One region of the Paenibacillus sp. FSL R10-2771 genome, then DNA from elsewhere that is predicted to be linked to it. Evidence: predicted binding sites of a transcription regulator. Region 1 holds the regulator's gene; each other region holds the start of a gene.

Region 1 (5,968 bases):
AGGCCACAAGTCCAAGAATAGTTATTGATTGTTCTCTCCCTTGAAGAACCTTTTAAATTACGGCTTATATTAATATAAAAAGCGGGAGAACAGTTCAACTGTCCTCCCGCTCCTGCTGTAGACCATTCTTGCTGCCGCTTACCGGTTGGGCAGGCTGTACCCTTCACCGATGGCACTGCCGTCTGTGAAGCGATAGAAGCTGTAATAGAACCTGCCGTCCTTTTTGTAGAACAGCTGCCAGGCATATTCTCCGTTATACACTCCCGGCAGCAGCCGCTTAATCGTAATACCCGGAAGCTGGGCAGCTATAATATCACGGATTTGCGCCTCAGAAGTCCCTTTGCTGAGCTCCTCCGCGTATAAATCGTTGGCGCCTCCGGCTGGCTGGCCTTCCTTGGTAAAACGGACCCAAACCATCAGCTCGGTTCCTGCATCATTTTTTCCGGTAAGCACCCAGTATATCGCATTTTCATCCCAGACGGATTTCTGTGCTTTGGTTACCTCAGTTAAGCCGGCCCGCGCTCTGGCAATCTCTTTGGCTTCACTCCGCTCGTTCCACTGATCCTTCATAATGTAGGCATAAAACTGGCTTAGTCCGAACAGAAGGAGCAGAACCAGGGAAATCCCCAGCGGAAGCCATTTTCTCCTCTTCTTCAACATGCAGCTTCCTTTCCCTTTAAACCTGTATTACCGTTTAAGCAGTCCCTCGAACGTTTCCTGCGCTTTGCGGCGGATAGCTTCTTCATCTAGTGTCAGACATTGTCCGTGCTTCACAACCTGTTTGCCGTTCACCCAGACATGCTCCACATCCTTGGCACTGGCTGAATATACCGCATGGGACAAAAGATCGGTATGCGGCAGCAAGTGCGGCTGATCAATATCAATCGCAATGAAGTCGGCTTTCATCCCTGCTGCAAGCCGGCCTACCTGGTTCAGGAAAATAGACTGTGCACCATATTCGGTCGCCATCAGCAGCGCCTCTGGAGCCGGTACTGCTGTAGGATCACCGCTTACACCTTTGTGGATCAGCGCGGCCAGCCGCATTTCTTCGAACATATCCAGGTTGTTGTTGCTTGCCGCACCGTCCGTACCCAGGGAGACCTTAACTCCTGCTCTAAGAAGCTCAGGAACACGGGCTACTCCGCTGGCCAGCTTCAGATTGCTGCCGGGATTGTGGGATACACCAACATTGTGGCGGGCCAGAATCTCAATCTCTTCATCGTTCAGATGAACACCATGGGCGATCAGGGACGGCCGGGTGAACATTCCCAGCTTCTCCAGATGAGCGACCGGACGCAGGCCGTAATCGGCCACATTCTGCTCCACTTCATGACGCGTTTCGGACATATGCGTGTGCATCGGCAGATCAAGATCATGAGCCGCCTGGACAAACTTCATGAAAAACTCCGGAGGACAGGTGTAAGGCGCATGCGGCGAGAGCATTGCAGTAATTCTGCCGTCAGCCTTGCCATGCCAGTTCCGGGCAAAAGCAATCGCCTCCGCGAGCTTGTGATTCTGCACCTCTTCCGGACAAAGGCCAATAACACCGCGCATAAGTACAGCACGGATGCCTGACTGCTCGGTAACCTCAGCAACCCGGTCCATATGGTCATACATATCGAGGAAGGTCGTAGTGCCGCCCTTCAGCATCTCAAGAACGGACAAAGAGGTTCCCCAGTACACATCATCACCGGTGAATTTCTCTTCCATCGGCCACATTTTTTCCTGCAGCCAAGCCTGCAGTACCATATCATCGCCGTAGCCGCGCAGCAGTGACATCGCCGCATGGCCGTGGGTGTTGACGAGACCCGGCATGAACAGCAGCCGGCTGCCGTCAATAACCTCGGCATCCTCTTCAATTACAGGCTTATCTTCACCTATGTAAGTAATAAGATCATTTTCGATGGTCATATAACCGCTCAGCACCGGCTCTTCGCTGCCAGGCACCAGAAAACGCCCGTTTTTAATAATGGTTTTATTGCTGCTCATCTTCAGCTTCGTCCTTTCCGTCATGCAAATAATAAGCCAGACTCTGCAGATCCGTAGTGAAATCGGCGGCATGAATCCGGATATTGGCCGGAGTCTTCAGAATGACAGGCGCAAAATTCAGGATCGCCTCAATGCCCGAATCCACCAGAATGTCAGCAACGTTCTGTGCTTCACTGTCCGGAACGGTAATAATCCCGATGCGGATGCCCTGTGCACGGATGGTATCCCCCAGCTCACTCATCGGCTGAACAGTCAACGAGTTGATCTGCTGGCCTACCTTAGGCTCATAAGCATCAAATACAGCTGTAATCTTCATCGTATCCTTCAAGTAAGCATTGTAATTCGACAAGGCGTGGCCAAGATTACCTGCACCTACCAGAGCTACATTAATCTGCTGGTCCAGCTTGAGAATATGCCTGATCTTCTCAATCAGATAAGAGACATCATAACCAATGCCTTTTCTGCCGAAATCACCAAAATAAGCCAGGTCCTTGCGGATCTGGGCGGGGTTGAGATCAAGCTTCTGTCCCAGCTCCTGAGAAGAAACTGTTGAGATTTCACGTTTTTGGAGATCGTTCAGGAAACGCAGGTACACTGGGAGTCTGCGAACGACGGCCTCCGATATTTTATCCGATTTCATGTTTTCTCCTCCTAAAAGTTTTGATAGCATATGCTGCTTGATTCAACTTCGCAAAACTCGCTTCGTAAGCATTCACTTAGGTTTGATAGCATATGCTGCTTGATAAGCCGGTTATAGGAACCATGCTCCGGGTACTACTGCCCGTTTGGGCAGCAGCAGTGGAGCACGGGACTTCAGAACAATAATTACTTATACATAATATCAACCGGAGACGGATTATTAAACCCCGCCTTCTTCAAGCCATTCTGCAATCCGCGGAACGATCTGATCCGTCAGCATATGCTCCATCTTGGGACCGGGCAGCGAATACAGGAAATACTTCCCATAATAAGATTCGATTACCCTGGTATCATATACAATAACGATTCCGCGGTCCTGCGCGGTGCGGACCAGCCGCCCGAAGCCTTGCTTGAAGCGGATTACGGCCTGCGGGACGGACAGCTTCATGAACGGATTCTTCTTCTGTGCCTGGAGCAGCTCCGACTTCGCTTCAGCCAGCGGATGATTAGGCGGCTGGAACGGAAGTCTGACAATGGCCAGACAGGTCAAAGCTTCACCGGGAATGTCTACACCTTCCCAGAAGCTGCTCGTACCCAGCAAGACTGACGCTGTACTGTCCTGGAACCGCCGGATCAGCTTGCTCCGACTGCCGCCTTCTACGCCTTGTCCAAGCACCGCGATATCCTGCGAAGCCAGGGCCTCCTTCAGCGGATCATAGACCTGGCGCAGCATCTTGTAGGAGGTGAAGAGCACCAGCATCCGCCCGCGGGTAGCCACGGCAGTTTCTGCCAGAGAATGGACCAGTGTATCCACAAAGCGGGCATCCCCTATGCTTCCCTTGACACTCGGGAAATCACGGGGAATGACAAGCAGTGCCTGCTCACGGTATTTGAACGGCGACGGAAGCAGGGCTGTCATCAGACGGCCCTGCTCTGCAGCCTCACCAAGACCGAGATTATCTATCATGAACTGGAATGACTTATCCACAGACAAGGTGGCCGAGGTCAGGATGATACTCTTCTTCTTGTCGAAGAACAGCTCCCTGAGCTGGGTGCTCACATCCACCGGAACGGCATACATCTGCAGCGATTTGCCGCGGTAATTGCCGCTCCCCTCCAGCCAGTAGACGATATTCTCGTCATTCAGTCCCATAAAGAAACGGATCTGCTCCCGGATGGAGGCCAGGTCCTTGAACAACCCGCCGATATCCGTCACAAGACTGTCCGAAGAGGACTGGCTGTCCGTATCACGCATCTCACTGAGCATTTTATCACCCTTGCGGATGATATCACTCAAGCTGAGATGGAGTGTATTCTCCAGAGCAGCCAGCTCCTCCCACTCTTTGGGCTTCTTGCCCGGCTGCAGGCGTGCGACAAGCTGGCCGGCTTCACCGGCTCCGGCATCGCTGCGTTCAGGCAGCAGGCCGAAGAGCTTGTCGCTAAGTGTATCCCAGGACTCCTTGACGGTAAGCAGATCCGGATAGATCCGGTCGATAACACCGCTCCATTCCGAAGCCTGCTCACTGCCGGACGACTGCAGGGTCTGGCGCAGGGCAGGCAGCTGTCCGCTCCGGCTGTCCTTGTACAGACGGGTGAGCGTATGCGCCACGGTGAAATATTTCATCTGCATTCCGAGATGTTTGCCGGCAATGTCCTCCAGATGATGCGCCTCATCAATGATGAGATGCTCGTAAGCCGGAAGCAGCTGATGCCCGGCCTTAACATCTGCGAATAACTTGGAGTGGTTAGTCACCACCACATCGGAAATCCCGGCTTCATGCTTGGCCCGGTGATAATAACATTTCCTGAACCAAGGGCATGAGCGTCCCAGACAAGAGTCGGTATCACTGGCTACGGTCTCCCAGAAATCACCGCCGCGCCCGCTTAAGTTCAGCTCTTCATCATCGCCGGTCTCCGTCTGGGTCAGCCAGACCATCATCTGCGCGGCCGTAAGCGCTTCTTCCCTGGGACTTGTGAAGTCCCTTTTATTAATTCTATGTTCAAACTTACGGAGACACAAATAGTGTCCTCTCCCCTTAAAGATCGCTGCCTTGAACGGAAAGGGCACAACACTCGTCAAAAGAGGGATGTCGCGCTCACGCAGCTGATCCTGGAGGTTGATCGTATGCGTGCTGACCATGACCTTCTGATTACTGCGGACACTGTGATAAATGGCCGGAAGCAGATAGCCCAGCGATTTGCCGGTGCCGGTTCCTGCTTCAATCAGCAGATGCTTATCCTGATCAAGCGCCGTCATGACCTCCTGGATCATCAGTTCCTGGGCTTCACGGCTCTCATATTGCGGAAGGGTGTCCTTCAGACGTTTGGTTACCTCTTCCATATACTCCCCGAAGGTAATATTCTGCAGCGGGTTGTCAGATCCTTCCTCCCGAGGCGGAGCCAGCTCTGCCCAGTCGCCTACAGCAAGGGCCAGCTGCCGGTAGAAGGTCAGGTCTCCTTCCGGCTGGAAGGTCTCCATTTCGCGCTCACGCTGCAGACCATCGAAATACCAGGCCAGGTCACTGTCTTCATCGGCGAACAGCTCATTGAGCCGCTGGATGGTCAGGAGAGGCAGGCTGTCCAGCTCCTCCAGACATTTCAGCAGCACAAGAGCAGTTGCGAGGGCATCACTGTCCGCCTGATGGGGACGCTCATGCGTAAGGCCGAAATGGCTGCTCACGGACCCAAGCTGATAGGTAGTCAGCGAGGGAAAGCATATTTTGAGAAAATCGATAGTATCCAGAATCCGGCCCTGAAACGGCAAATAACCGCAGCGGTCCAGCGCATTCTGCAAGAAATGAAAATCAAACGCCACATTATGTCCAACCAGCACAACATCATCGAGCAGCGGCACCAGTTCCATCATCATCTCATCAAGTTCCGGCGCATCCTGCACATCACTGTCTGTAATTCCGGTCAAGCCCGTAATAAAAGGAGGAATGGGTGCTCCGGGCTTGACATAGGAACCATACACCCGGGAGATGGACCTGTCTTCCTCTATAATGGCAAGGCCAACCTGGATGATCTCTCCCACAGATTGGGTTCCCGTAGTTTCAAAATCAAGCACGGCAAATTTCATTATAAGTTCTATTCCCTTTCACTTGAGACTCTTTATCAGCATAACAGAAGTTACGAAAAAAGGCGATGCACACCCCTGGTGAAGTAGGTTGCATCGCTTAAACGGATGAAAATTAATTATAAAAGCGAGACCAGCTGTTGTCCGAACTGAAGCTTCCCGCCCCGCTTGCGGCAAACCTCCAGGTTAATGTTCGGCTCAGGAAGAGCGGGATCATGCAGCAGAGAAAGGCTGAACAGCTCACTTGCTTCATTAAAACGTTCC
Region 2 (5,968 bases), 5.3 Mb from region 1:
GAGATGCTGCGGATGGGACGTTACCCGTGGAATACGAAGCGGCGGATTCTTGGCGATCTGGGGCATCTGTCCAATGAGGCAGCGGGAGCAGCGCTCAGCGAGATTCTGACGGGGCGGACCAAACGCACCTATCTGGCTCATTTGAGCAGGGACCACAACATGATGGATCTGGCAAAAATGTCCGTACGCGGGGCAATGGAGGACCGGGGCTGCTTCTTCAAAGACAGCGAGTTCAGGCTCTGTGACACCTATTATGACCGGCCTACGCCATGGGATAAGGTGAGCCAGTCATAAGGCGGTCCACTTCAGTGATTTTGTGCTCCAGCTCCTGGCGGGAGAACAGCCCTTTGTCAATCAGCAGCTCGATCATCGCACTTTGGACAAGAATCAGGTGGTAGTGTTCATCCTTAAGATCACCCAGCTTGCCGATAAACTGTACCAGATCCATACTTGTTGAGAATGACTCCATAGTCCGACCCTCCTTTTGAAATGGATTGTAGCGGGAATGTAAAAAATTCGCATCTTTTTAACACAGAAAAAATGTGGGCGGTGCTGCTGCCTGTGATACAATCATATAGAACGTTCCTTTAAGTTATGAGCTGTTGCCGCTTCTAATTCTAGTGTAGTCTTTTAGGTTGCAAAATATTCCGGATACAAGCTTATAAACTTTTTAGTAGGTTGCAAGAATAGGAGAGTCCCCTTGCGCTTAGAACCCACAGGAATGTGGTGAATGAATCAAGTGAAACCTTTTAGCACTTTGTGAAGTCTAAGAGATATAGCGGTTAAGCTCGGGCGTGGTTGCTTGGCGTTCAGGTCTTGAATGCGGTGGCAATAGAGGGGAGAGGATTTAACGTGGGATTGTTTGATGATGATTTCTATTCAACCAAGGTGTCGCGGCGCAGAGCCGGCAAACAGGGTACCTCCAATGGATACGCCGAAGGGAAATGGTCTGTCCGCAGGTCACGGCGTTCGCTGGCAACATGGCAGGTATCGCTGATCAGCTCCGTATGCAGTGCGGTTGTGGCTGTATTGCTGTTCAGTCTGGTTACGGGACAGCTCACCGAGGAGAAAGCACAGGCCCCGGCAGTCATTGACAAGGTGGCTGTGAGCAGTGCAGATCCGTTTGACCGGATTATTCAGGCTGCTGCGCTTGTCCGCCCGGCGGCAGTAAGCATCATTAATCATAAGGAAGACAACAAGGAACTTAATATTCTCGATGAGTCTGCATTAGGATCGGGAGTTATCTATAAAAAAGATGAAGATAAGGCATATATCATTACCAATAATCATGTGATTGAAGGCTCCAGCAAGCTGGAGGTTGTTACCGTGGATGGTGTGACCCGCAAGGCAGAGCTGGTCGGCGCCGACAAGGTGAGTGATATCGCAGTGCTCTCCATTGATTCCAAAGGTATCAACACGGTTGCGCAGATCGGGGATTCCTCCAAACTGCGTCTGGGTGAGACGGTCATTGCGATCGGCAACCCGCTGGGCCTCGGCGATACGCTGACCTCTGGCATTGTGAGCAATACAGAGCGGACGATCCCGGTATCTCTGAACCAGGATGGGGTATACGACTGGGAGCAGGAGGTTATCCAGACCGATGCTGCCATCAATGAAGGCAACAGCGGGGGCGCACTGGTTGACCTGGACGGCAAAGTGATCGGCATCAACACGATGAAGATTTCGGATACAGGTGTGGAGGGGCTGGGATTCGCGATTCCTGCCAACCATGTAATGGAGACAGCGGATGAGCTTGCGGCTAACGGGAAAATTGCCCGTTCCTACCTGGGCGTGTACTCTGTAGATTTGAATAATCCGTATGTACCGCTTGCTGAAGACCAGCGCAAAGAGCTTAACCTTCCAACTACGGTAACCGACGGGGTTGTAGTATTGGATGCAGTGGGTCCGGCAAAGGATGCAGGCCTGCAATTCAATGATGTAATTACCAAGTTTGATGACAAGTCGATTACATCCACCTTGTCCCTGCGCAAATATCTGTACGACCATACCAAGATCGGCGATGATCTGCAAATTACATTTTACCGCAATGGTGAAGTGAAGCAGGTGACGGTACAACTTCTTGAGAAACCCGAGGAATAAAACCGGAAGCCGCCGTATATAATAATAAGGCAGTCAGGATAACGGAAACGGTTCATGCCGTCCTTTTATGCAAAATTTAAGAGGACGGGGCCCGTTTCAAGTCCAAATTAATGGGGTAAACAATGATATCGGCTATAAATATTACTATTTAGACCAACTGGTAACCCTTACATTGGGAAGAAGACCTTATAAGGGAAAAAACGGAGAAATTCGGATGGGACAGCTTGCCTTTGTTAATAAGGTGTGGTAACATGAAATTATTCATACAATTGATACCTAATTCTCGCATTGAAAAGGGCTGTCAAATGAATCACAACCTTTCTCAATGTGTGAATTTTTTCTTTGTCTGAAGATAAAAAGAACATATTAATTTAAATTTGTGGAGGTAACACACATGCAAACAGGTACAGTTAAATGGTTCAACGCAGAAAAAGGATTCGGTTTCATCGAAGTTGAAGGCGGAAGCGACGTATTCGTTCACTTCAGCGCAATCACTGGCGACGGCTTCAAAACTTTGGACGAAGGCCAACGCGTTGAATTCAACGTTGTTCAAGGCAACCGCGGACCACAAGCCGAAAACGTTGTAAAACTGTAATTAATAGAAGGTGCCGTCCCCGCTTGTGAAAGTTGGGACGGTCTTTTTTTATCGTTACTCAGCTTGTAACATAAAGGAAGGGAGGAACGGCAATGAACTACCGGAAGAAGCCTTTGGAGGAAGTACCGGAAGAAAATACCGCAATATGGGCCTGTACCAACGATGGATGTAACGGATGGATGAGGGATAATTTCGCATTTGAGCATGCGCCTTCTTGCCGTCTCTGTCATTCCCCGATGGTTCGTAGCATGAAGATGCTGCCGCAATTGCTTAATTCGAATGGCGATCTCAAATCGCTTAAGAAAGGTATTTCCATTACCTAAACCAATGCCTTTATGAACCAAGACAACTATAAATGATGGACAAATCCAAGACGGTGAAACCGTCTTATTTTTTTTGCTTTCTTTATGTAATATTGTGATATTTGTCACAAATTTATTGAATTTCATGCTCAAACAGGGTGTATAATGTGATAATTATCACACTTTAGGCCCTGAAAATTTGACAGAATAGACATATCGAATGGGGAGAAGGAAGGGGAGAAATATGGATACAGTAATGCTGTCGCGTATACAATTTGCGTCGACGACGATTTTTCATTATTTCTTTGTGCCGGTATCAATCGGACTAGCGCTCTTAATTGCTATTATGGAGACCATGTACGTTAGAAAAGGCAATGAAGAGTACAAAAGAATGGCGCAATTCTGGGGAAAGCTGTTCCTCATTAACTTCGCAGTAGGCGTAGTGACAGGGATATTGCAGGAGTTCCAGTTCGGAATGAACTGGTCTGACTATTCGCGCTTCGTCGGTGATGTTTTTGGAGCCCCGCTAGCTATTGAAGCCTTGTTGGCATTCTTCCTTGAGTCCACGTTCATCGGAATCTGGATCTTCGGCTGGGATAAGGTATCCAAGCGTATTCATCTATTATCGATCTGGCTGGTAGCCTTCGGAACGATGCTCTCGGCATTCTGGATTCTGGCCGCCAACTCGTTCATGCAGCATCCGGTAGGTTTCCAGATCAACAACGGACGGGCTGAAATGAATGATATCTTCGCACTGATTACAAACGGTCAGCTGCTGGTGGAGTTCCCGCATACAGTGCTTGCCGCATACGCTACAGGCGCATTCCTCGTAACGGGGATCAGTGCTTATAAATTGCTTAAGAAGCAGGACGTGGCCTTTTTCCGTAAATCGTTCGAGATCGCGGCCATTGTCGGTATTATCTCTTCATTTGGCGTAGCTGTTGCCGGACATGCCCAAGCGCAGTATCTGGTTGAAACACAGCCAATGAAGATGGCTGCTTCTGAAGGGCTATGGGGTGAGAGCGGCGACCCGGCACCTTGGACAGTCTTTGCTAATATCGATACAGAGAATCAGACCAGCAGCGGAGAGGTGCAGATTCCGTATCTGCTCAGCTTCCTGTCTTACAGTAAATTCTCCGGTGAAGTTAAGGGTATGCTGGAGCTCCAGAAGGAGTACGAATTAGCGTATGGACCTGGAGATTATATCCCGCCTGTCAAAACAACCTTCTGGAGCTTCCGGATCATGGTTGCGGCAGGCTCGCTAATGATTGCACTTGGCGTGTATGCCATCTACCTCATGTGGCGCAAGAAGATGGACAAACCAAATACCTGGTTCATGCGGTTCATGTTCTGGGGGCTGCTGCTTCCGCCGATTGCCAACACGTCAGGCTGGATTATGACGGAGATCGGGCGTCAGCCATGGACAGTATTCGGACTTATGACTACGGAAGACAGTGTATCACCTAATATTACAAGCGGACAGGTGCTGTTCTCGGTGATTTCGTTTACCGCAATCTATGCCATACTGGGTGCGGTAATGATCGGCCTGTTCATCAAGGTTATCAAAAAAGGCCCTTATGCTATGGATAACGAACACGGCGAATCCCACGATCCGTATAACAAGGAGGATTAACCCATGTCACTTAATGAATTATGGTTTCTGCTGATTGCAGTGCTGTTTGTCGGGTTCTTCTTCCTTGAAGGCTTTGACTTCGGTGTAGGGATGGAGACGCAGATTCTGGCCAAGAATGATACAGAGCGCCGGGTACTGATTAATTCCATCGGTCCGTTCTGGGATGCGAATGAGGTATGGCTGATTACGGGAGCAGGCGCGATGTTTGCCGCCTTCCCGCATTGGTATGCGACGCTGTTCAGCGGATTCTATATCCCGTTCGTGTTCGCCCTGCTGGCGCTGATTGCCCGCGGTGTTGCCTTTGAATTCAGAGGTAAACGCGATTCGAAGACGTGGCAGAAAACCTGGGATGTCTGCATCTTCTTCGGCAGCTTCCTGCCGCCGTTCCTGCTGGCTGTGGTGTTCGCCAGCTTCATCAAAGGCTTGCCGATTGACGGGGATATGCAGATGTATGCCGGTTTCTTCGATATCGTAAATGCCTATACAGTTGTAGCGGGAATTACAGTAGTCCTGCTGTGTCTGGTACATGGACTGATGTTCACTACGCTCCGCACCCTGGGAGACTTGCAGGAGCGGGCCCGTAAGCTGGCCCAGAAACTGCTGATTCCTCTGGCAGTGCTGCTGGTGGCCTTCGTTATAATGACGTACAATATGACAGATATCTTCGATAAACGCGGAACCCTGCTATGGATTGTAGTTGCTCTGGGCGTAGTCGCTTATCTGCTCTCCGGATACTTTATGACCAAGAAGAAGGATGGTTATGCCTTCGGAATGACCGGGGCAGTAATGGCGCTGTCGGTAGCTTCGATCTTCATCGGACTGTTCCCGCGGGTGATGATCAGCTCGCTGGATCAGGCGTTCAACCTGACGATTACGAATGCGGCTTCCGGCCACTATTCACTGAAGGTAATGACGATCGTGGCGCTGACCTTGCTGCCATTCGTGCTTGGTTATCAGATCTGGAGTTATTTCATCTTCCACAAACGGGTTCACGAGAAGGAGCATCTTGAATACTAATGGATAAAAATTTGCTTGGGTACAAAGGAGTAAAGCCTGTCTTTCTGATTGTCGGCTTCCTTACCCTGGTGCAAAGCCTGTCCATTCTTCTGCTGGCGAAATCGCTGGCCGAAGTTGTCTCTGCGCTGTTTGCGGGAGAACCGCTGAAGGAACAAGGGGCTAAATCGCTCTTGTTCCTTCTTGCGTTTCTCGTGCGCCATGCCTGTGCCATGCTGATGAGCCGCACATCTTACCGCTTCGCGGAAGCTACCGGCAGCAGCATGCGGAGACAAATGATGGACAAGCTGTTCCAGCTGGGACCGAGGCTGGCAGGTGACCGGG
Region 3 (5,968 bases), 5.7 Mb from region 1:
GGTCCATGCTTCTGCGAGAGCTTGAAGCAGGGGAAGCGCGGCTGGCTTACCTGCAGCAGTGCCGTACCAATCTCAAAGACATCCCCGATGCACACCTCGGTCTCCAGAAGTCCGCTCACTGTGATATTCTCACCGAATGCGGAGTAGTCCAGCTTCCGGCCAAGCAGCTCTTCCCAGTAGGCATAATGCTCAACCGGATAGACGCAGACGGCCTTGTCGGGGCCCCCGTGGTTTACCAGATCCGCTTGCCCGTCCCCGTCGAAGCCTTCAGCATGAAGCTCCAGCGGGCCGTGGACCGGCAGCTTGTAGATTCCCGTTTCCAGCGGTTTGCCGCGGTAATCTACGGTCTTCGGCTTGCCTACATTAAGTGAGACGACTTCCATCTTGATTCCTCCTAGTCCAGCATGCAGCTCATGAATACCTCATCTACATATCTTCCGCCCAGATAGAACTCCTCCCGCAGCCGTCCCTCCTCCTCGAATCCGCATTTGCGGTAGAACGAGAGTGCCGGTGTATTGCAGGAGAGCACACGCAGGCGCAGCTTACGGATTCCATTCTCTGCGGCATGGCGCTTGATCTCTGCGATCAGCCGGCTGCCTACACCCAGGCGCTGGAAGCGCGGATGTACGGCAATATTAACCTCGCATACATGGCGGTTGCTCTCCATTCCGCTGGGACAGCCGAAGCCGACATACCCGCATAGCTCCCCGTCCTGCAAGGCTACAAGCTGGGAGCCGGGCGGTGCATGCAGCAGATAATCCTCCCGGGAGCGCCACATCAGCGGACCGGGTGTTGTCTCCTCTGTCCAGATCATATTATCGAGAATGATCAGCTCACGGGCATCCCTGATTTCAGAGGGACGTATGGTGAAAGCCGAATCCCTGTTTAGTTGTTGCATAGCTTCTACACCCCTTGCCTTGCTAAGCAGATAATAAAAGGATTAGTTACAGCGCAGCCGTTTATGCAGCATTACCCCGGAGCTTCACGCTCCCGCGGTTAACGTAGGCATGGACCGCGAAGAATCCCACGGACAGAACCGCCATCCCGCAGGCCAGCCAGCCTGTCGGCGCAAGGCCGCCTCTGTCGAATTGAATCCCCATCAGATACGGGCCGATAACCCGGCCGACCGCGCCGATACCGCCGCTAAGCCCGAGATAGAAGGGCGCACTGCGCTGGGCATGCTCCGAGATGAAGGATGGCATGGCCGGAGAGATCAGCATCTCACCCAGTGTAGCCAGCACCATCGCCAGCAGCATGCCCGGGTAGCTCGGCATGAACAGTATAACCGCATACCCGCCCAGATAGAATACGGCGCTTGCTGTCATCTGCGCAGTAGAAGTCCCTGCGAACCAGCGTTTGATCAGACTGACCAGCGGCTGCGCGGCAAAGATAAGTACGCCGTTCAGCGTCCAGAGGAAGCCGTATAACTGCTTCGACCAGCCTTCTGAAATAATAAACGGCGATACTCCGGTATTCCAGATCGAATTGCCGATCAGCAGAAACATCGAACCAATAGCCATGTACAGATAAATCCGCGTATGCCCCAGCAGCTTCCAGCCTGACGCTTCGCCCTGCGGGTGTTTCTTCTGTATTGTCTCATGGGATGGCGACGGTGCTGTCCCCACCCTGCGCAGATAGACAAAGAAGAATCCGGCAAACACTGCCGAAGTCACACCGTTCAGCACAAAGCTCAGCATATAATTGCCCAGGAATCCGCTCAGTGCGGTTCCCAGTGCTACCCCGATATTGTTCGAGACATAGATGATATTGAACAGCTCTCCGCGCTGCTCCGCGAACCGGAAGCCGATAAAAGCCTGGATAGCCGGTAGAGACAGAGAGTTGAACAACCCCATCAGGCCCATAACTATAATGAATATACTCCAGCTGCCGCTTGCCCAAGGAAGAGCAAACAGGGTCAGCGCGTTCATAGCCAGTGCTCCGACAATCAGGCGGTTTACCCCTACCTTGTGATACAAAGATCCGCCCAGCAATTGCCCGGCAATCCCCCCGAGGGATTGAACCAGCAGAACAATTCCCGCATCTTTCATACTGCGTCCCAGCTCATCAAATACATACATCGTAACCAGCGGCCACATCAGCGCACTGCCGGTTGCATTAATGAGACTGGCAATCAAGAACACTTTGACTTCCTTCGGATAGGCCTGCAAAAATCTCATAACTTGTCTTTCATCCCCTGTAACATAGGTGTCATTAATCCATCCAGTATCATCTGAAAACAGGATGACGGGCAAGTTCTCGCGTTAACGCTTTATCGCATAGCATCATTGAATTCACTGCTGCGAAATTCCCAATCACTTCCCGCCTGCCGTGCTATTTATATTCTATAACCGCAGCTTCTGCACGTAAAGAAAATAGGTTGAAATGACCTGATTCGTTCCCCGCAGGCCAGGGTAATAGTGCATATGAAACACTCCCTATTTATTCGCCGTGAATCCGATTTCGTTCCCCCGAGTCGGATATGCACGGCGAATTTTGTTTTGCCCTGAAGTTATTCCAGGCAGAGCCGGGCTAACAAAAAACACTCCCTGTCTCTCTGCGATTCCCAAAAACAGGGTGCCGAGAAGCCAGGAAGTGCTGGGGCCAAACTATTGAACATGCCGGTCATCACCGGCGGATTTTGAAATTAAGCGTGTTTCTTCACACTTGCAGCGGAGATTCCTTCAACAGCCGTTACAGCTGCCGGCTCCTTACGCAGGTAAGCCATCCAGTAAGCCGCTGCGACGAAGATCGCGCCGCCCGTAAGATTGCCCAGCCATACCGGGGCAAAGTTGGCGAAATACTGCGCCCAAGTGAAATGTCCTTCGAAGATGGCAGCAGGGATAAGGAACATGTTAGCTACAACGTGCTGGAAGCCGATGGCTACAAACGCCATTGTCGGGAACCAGATACCGAGGATTTTGCCGCTGAAATTATCTGCTCCATAGGAGAGCCACACTGCCAGCGCCACGAGCCAGTTACAGCCGATCCCGGAGATAAAGGCCTGCAGGAAGGTCGCATCAATCTTGTGCTCAGCCATACTCACCAGCTTCTCCAGATACACCCCGTCCGATGTAAGGCCAACGACATGACCGAAGAAATAAGCAACGAACAAGGCTCCTGCCAGGTTGCTGAGTGTAATCAGCACCAGGTTCTTAATCACTTCCCAGAACGAAATCTTCTTCGCAATAAAAGCAAGCGGCACCGCCATCATGTTGCCTGTCAGCAGCTCGCCTCCGGCAAGCAGCACCAGTATCAGCCCTACCGGGAATACCGCAGCTCCGATGAAGTTAGCGATGGACCCCCACTCGGCAGGCGCACCGGCAATGACACGAATATCCAGCAAAAATCCGAGCGCGATAAACGCTCCTCCCAGGAAACCAAGAATAAGTACAGTACTGAGCGGATTGTGCGCTTTCTTGACTCCGTTCTCTACCGTTACTTCGGCGATCCCCTGCGGTTTGTTATAAGCCATGATTCCTATCCCCTTCTAATTACTTAAAATTTGTTCCTTTATGCCATTGTAACGTGATCACAATCACATTAACGTGATAAAAATCACTCTCAGAAAACCTAAGTGAAAGTTTTCACTGACATGTCAAATTTACCATAAAAGGTTAGGCGGCGGAATATTTTTCTCATTCGGACCCGGAATTAATAGTTAAAACCATAAAAAAAAGGAGCCCTTAACGGGCCCCGGCGAAATCAGGCGTGATTAGACATGCACTGGTTCTTTAACGGCAACTGTCTTGGGCAGTGCCTGAAGTCCTGCAGTGTTCAGGAAGTTCCAAGGCTTGTTGTAGTGCGGCTGGAAGAAGAAATCAATGAAGGCCAGCTGGTCCACGGTCATTTTATTCTGAATACAAACCGATACGGTATTGATCGACTGCGTCAGATCCATCTTGGACATAATCTGTGCCCCAAGAATGCGGCGGGTCGCACGTTCGAATACGACTTTTACCTGAACCTGCTCGAATGTCGGCATAAACTCCGGACGGTAGTTGTCAATCAGCATAACACTTTCAGCATCCATACCTTCGGCTTTGGCGGCATCCTCGGTAAGTCCGGTTCCGGCAATATTGTCTTCATAAATCTTGATGCCTGATGTTCCCTGCGTACCCATATAAGGAATCGTGTTCGAGACCAGATTGCGGGCTACCAGTGTCCCCATGCGTACAGCGTTCGTGGCGAGCGGAATATAGGCATGTTTACCGGTCGGGTTGTAATGAATCGCACAGCTGTCACCAGCGGCATATACATCCGGCAGGCTGGTCTGCATGTAATCGTTGACCATAATAGCGCCGTTCGGAAGCATATCGACTTGACCCTTGAGCAGCTCTGTATTCGGACGGAAGCCGATGCAGAGAATGACCAGATCGGTTTCATGCTCTCCCTTGCTTGTAATGACCTTGGTCACTTTGCCGTTCTCTCCGGCGAATGCTGCAACCTTCTCTCCAAGCGCAAGTCTGATGCCGTGCTCTTCAAGAGATTGTTGAATCGGAGCCGTGAATTCTTCATCGAGATATTTACTCAGAATGCGGTCTTCCCCGTCGATCAGGGTAACTTCCTTGCCGTTCATCTGAAAAGCTTCAACCAGCTCAACGCCGATATATCCGGCTCCGACTACTGTAATTCTTTTCACCTTCTGCGCTTGTTCAATAATGGTGTTGGAGTGATTATAATTCTTCGAGAGCAGAATCCCCTCCAGCTCTATACCTTCCAGCTTAGGCACAATCGGCCATGAGCCTGTTGTCATAATCAGCTTGTCGTACGTATCTTCAAATTCTTCACCTGTAGCGAGGTTGCGGGCCTTCAATGTTTTGCGGGCGGTATCCACATTCGTCACTTCATGGCGCATCTTCGTTTGCACACCCAGTGCTGCAAGCTGTTCCGGGGAAGAATAGAACAATCCCTGCGGGTCCTTGACGACTCCCCCTACGTAAAGCGCAATGCCGCAAGACAAGAACGATATGTTATCGTTGCGCTCGTAAACCGTAATCTGGGCATCCGGGTACAGCTGTGCGGTATTAACAATTGCGGCGGTTCCGGCGTGTGTACATCCAATGACTGCTACTTTCATGATTTCTTCCTCCTCCAATTTACAAGCCTGTTTCTCTGTAGTTGTGATTAATTTCACTTTATACACTGATTATATTGTGATATTTATCACATTACAAGCACTTTTGTGAATTTTCTCACATTGTTCACAATTTCAATTTTTAATTATCTGCACGAATTTCTTTTCTTCTTGCATTAGTTTTCCCCGCCAGTAGGACATTATGTCTGTCAGCAGCAGGAAGCAGCAGGAAGCAGCGTTAGGGTGTGAAACTGTATAAATTCTAATCTTTGCAGCAAAAAAAGCCCCACTACACCGCAAACCTTCTGCGGAACAAGTGAGGCTCTATCTAATGGATGGCTGCCGCCTGTATGCGGCCAAAAAACCGTTTATTCCAAACCGGAGATCACACCATCTTCATCGACCAGCAGCCCTTCTGCGGCCGGTTTGGCGGGTAGGCCCGGCATCGTGACAATGTTCCCTGTGATGACTACAGCAAATCCTGCGCCAAGGGACAATGTAATGTCCCGTACACCCATGGTGAAGCCTTCCGGTGCTCCAAGCAGCCTCGGCTGATCCGAGAAGGAATATGGCGTTTTGGCCATACAGACCTGAAGCTGGTGCAGGCCCAGCCTGTCAATAACAGCCAGACTGCGTTTGGCTGCCGGGGAGAAGGCCACTTCTGCGCCATGGTAGATTTCGGTGACGATTTTATTGATTTTGGACGGAATGTCCAGGTTGTCTTCATACAGCGGCGCGAACTTTACGGCCTCTTCCCGGTCCAGCAGCTTCTTCAGCTCCTGCGCCAGTTCCTGCCCGCCTGCGCTTCCTTCAGCCCATACCTTGGATACCGCAGCAGGCACACCCAGCCGGCGGCAGGCCTCCAGCACCTCGTTAATCTCCGCCGGGGCATCC

The links. Region 1 encodes Rex, which represses fermentation and respiration genes when NADH is low (regulators of the CRP and FNR family bind a similar motif). Its sites were predicted from a motif close to TTGTGAAATATTTCACAA; they were not measured.
Region 2: NSU14_RS32565 (cytochrome ubiquinol oxidase subunit I) is a predicted target of Rex. The motif match lies at 3,111-3,128, and genes of this name have one in related genera.
Region 3: NSU14_RS34460 (formate/nitrite transporter family protein) is a predicted target of Rex. The motif match lies at 3,573-3,590, and genes of this name have one in related genera.

What each region holds. Positions count from the first base shown of each region.
Region 1 covers NZ_JBBOBM010000001.1:2,244,924-2,250,891, reverse strand. Annotated here, with positions in the region: gene NSU14_RS09530 (cell wall elongation regulator TseB-like domain-containing protein) at 139-660, opposite strand; gene NSU14_RS09525 (amidohydrolase) at 688-1,989, opposite strand; gene NSU14_RS09520 (redox-sensing transcriptional repressor Rex) at 1,976-2,629, opposite strand; gene dinG (ATP-dependent DNA helicase DinG) at 2,849-5,707, opposite strand; gene NSU14_RS09510 (tetratricopeptide repeat protein) at 5,824-5,968, opposite strand, start outside.
Region 2 covers NZ_JBBOBM010000001.1:7,504,121-7,510,088, forward strand. Annotated here, with positions in the region: gene NSU14_RS32540 (MBL fold metallo-hydrolase) at 1-294, shown strand, start outside; gene NSU14_RS32545 (hypothetical protein) at 263-469, opposite strand; gene NSU14_RS32550 (S1C family serine protease) at 853-2,100, shown strand; gene NSU14_RS32555 (cold-shock protein) at 2,495-2,695, shown strand; gene NSU14_RS32560 (cold-shock protein) at 2,788-3,018, shown strand; gene NSU14_RS32565 (cytochrome ubiquinol oxidase subunit I) at 3,242-4,630, shown strand; gene cydB (cytochrome d ubiquinol oxidase subunit II) at 4,634-5,647, shown strand; gene cydD (thiol reductant ABC exporter subunit CydD) at 5,647-5,968, shown strand, end outside.
Region 3 covers NZ_JBBOBM010000001.1:7,929,401-7,935,368, reverse strand. Annotated here, with positions in the region: gene NSU14_RS34475 (MOSC domain-containing protein) at 1-383, opposite strand, end outside; gene NSU14_RS34470 (GNAT family N-acetyltransferase) at 395-898, opposite strand; gene NSU14_RS34465 (MFS transporter) at 960-2,177, opposite strand; gene NSU14_RS34460 (formate/nitrite transporter family protein) at 2,645-3,472, opposite strand; gene NSU14_RS34455 (FAD-dependent oxidoreductase) at 3,713-5,077, opposite strand; gene NSU14_RS34450 (formate--tetrahydrofolate ligase) at 5,443-5,968, opposite strand, start outside.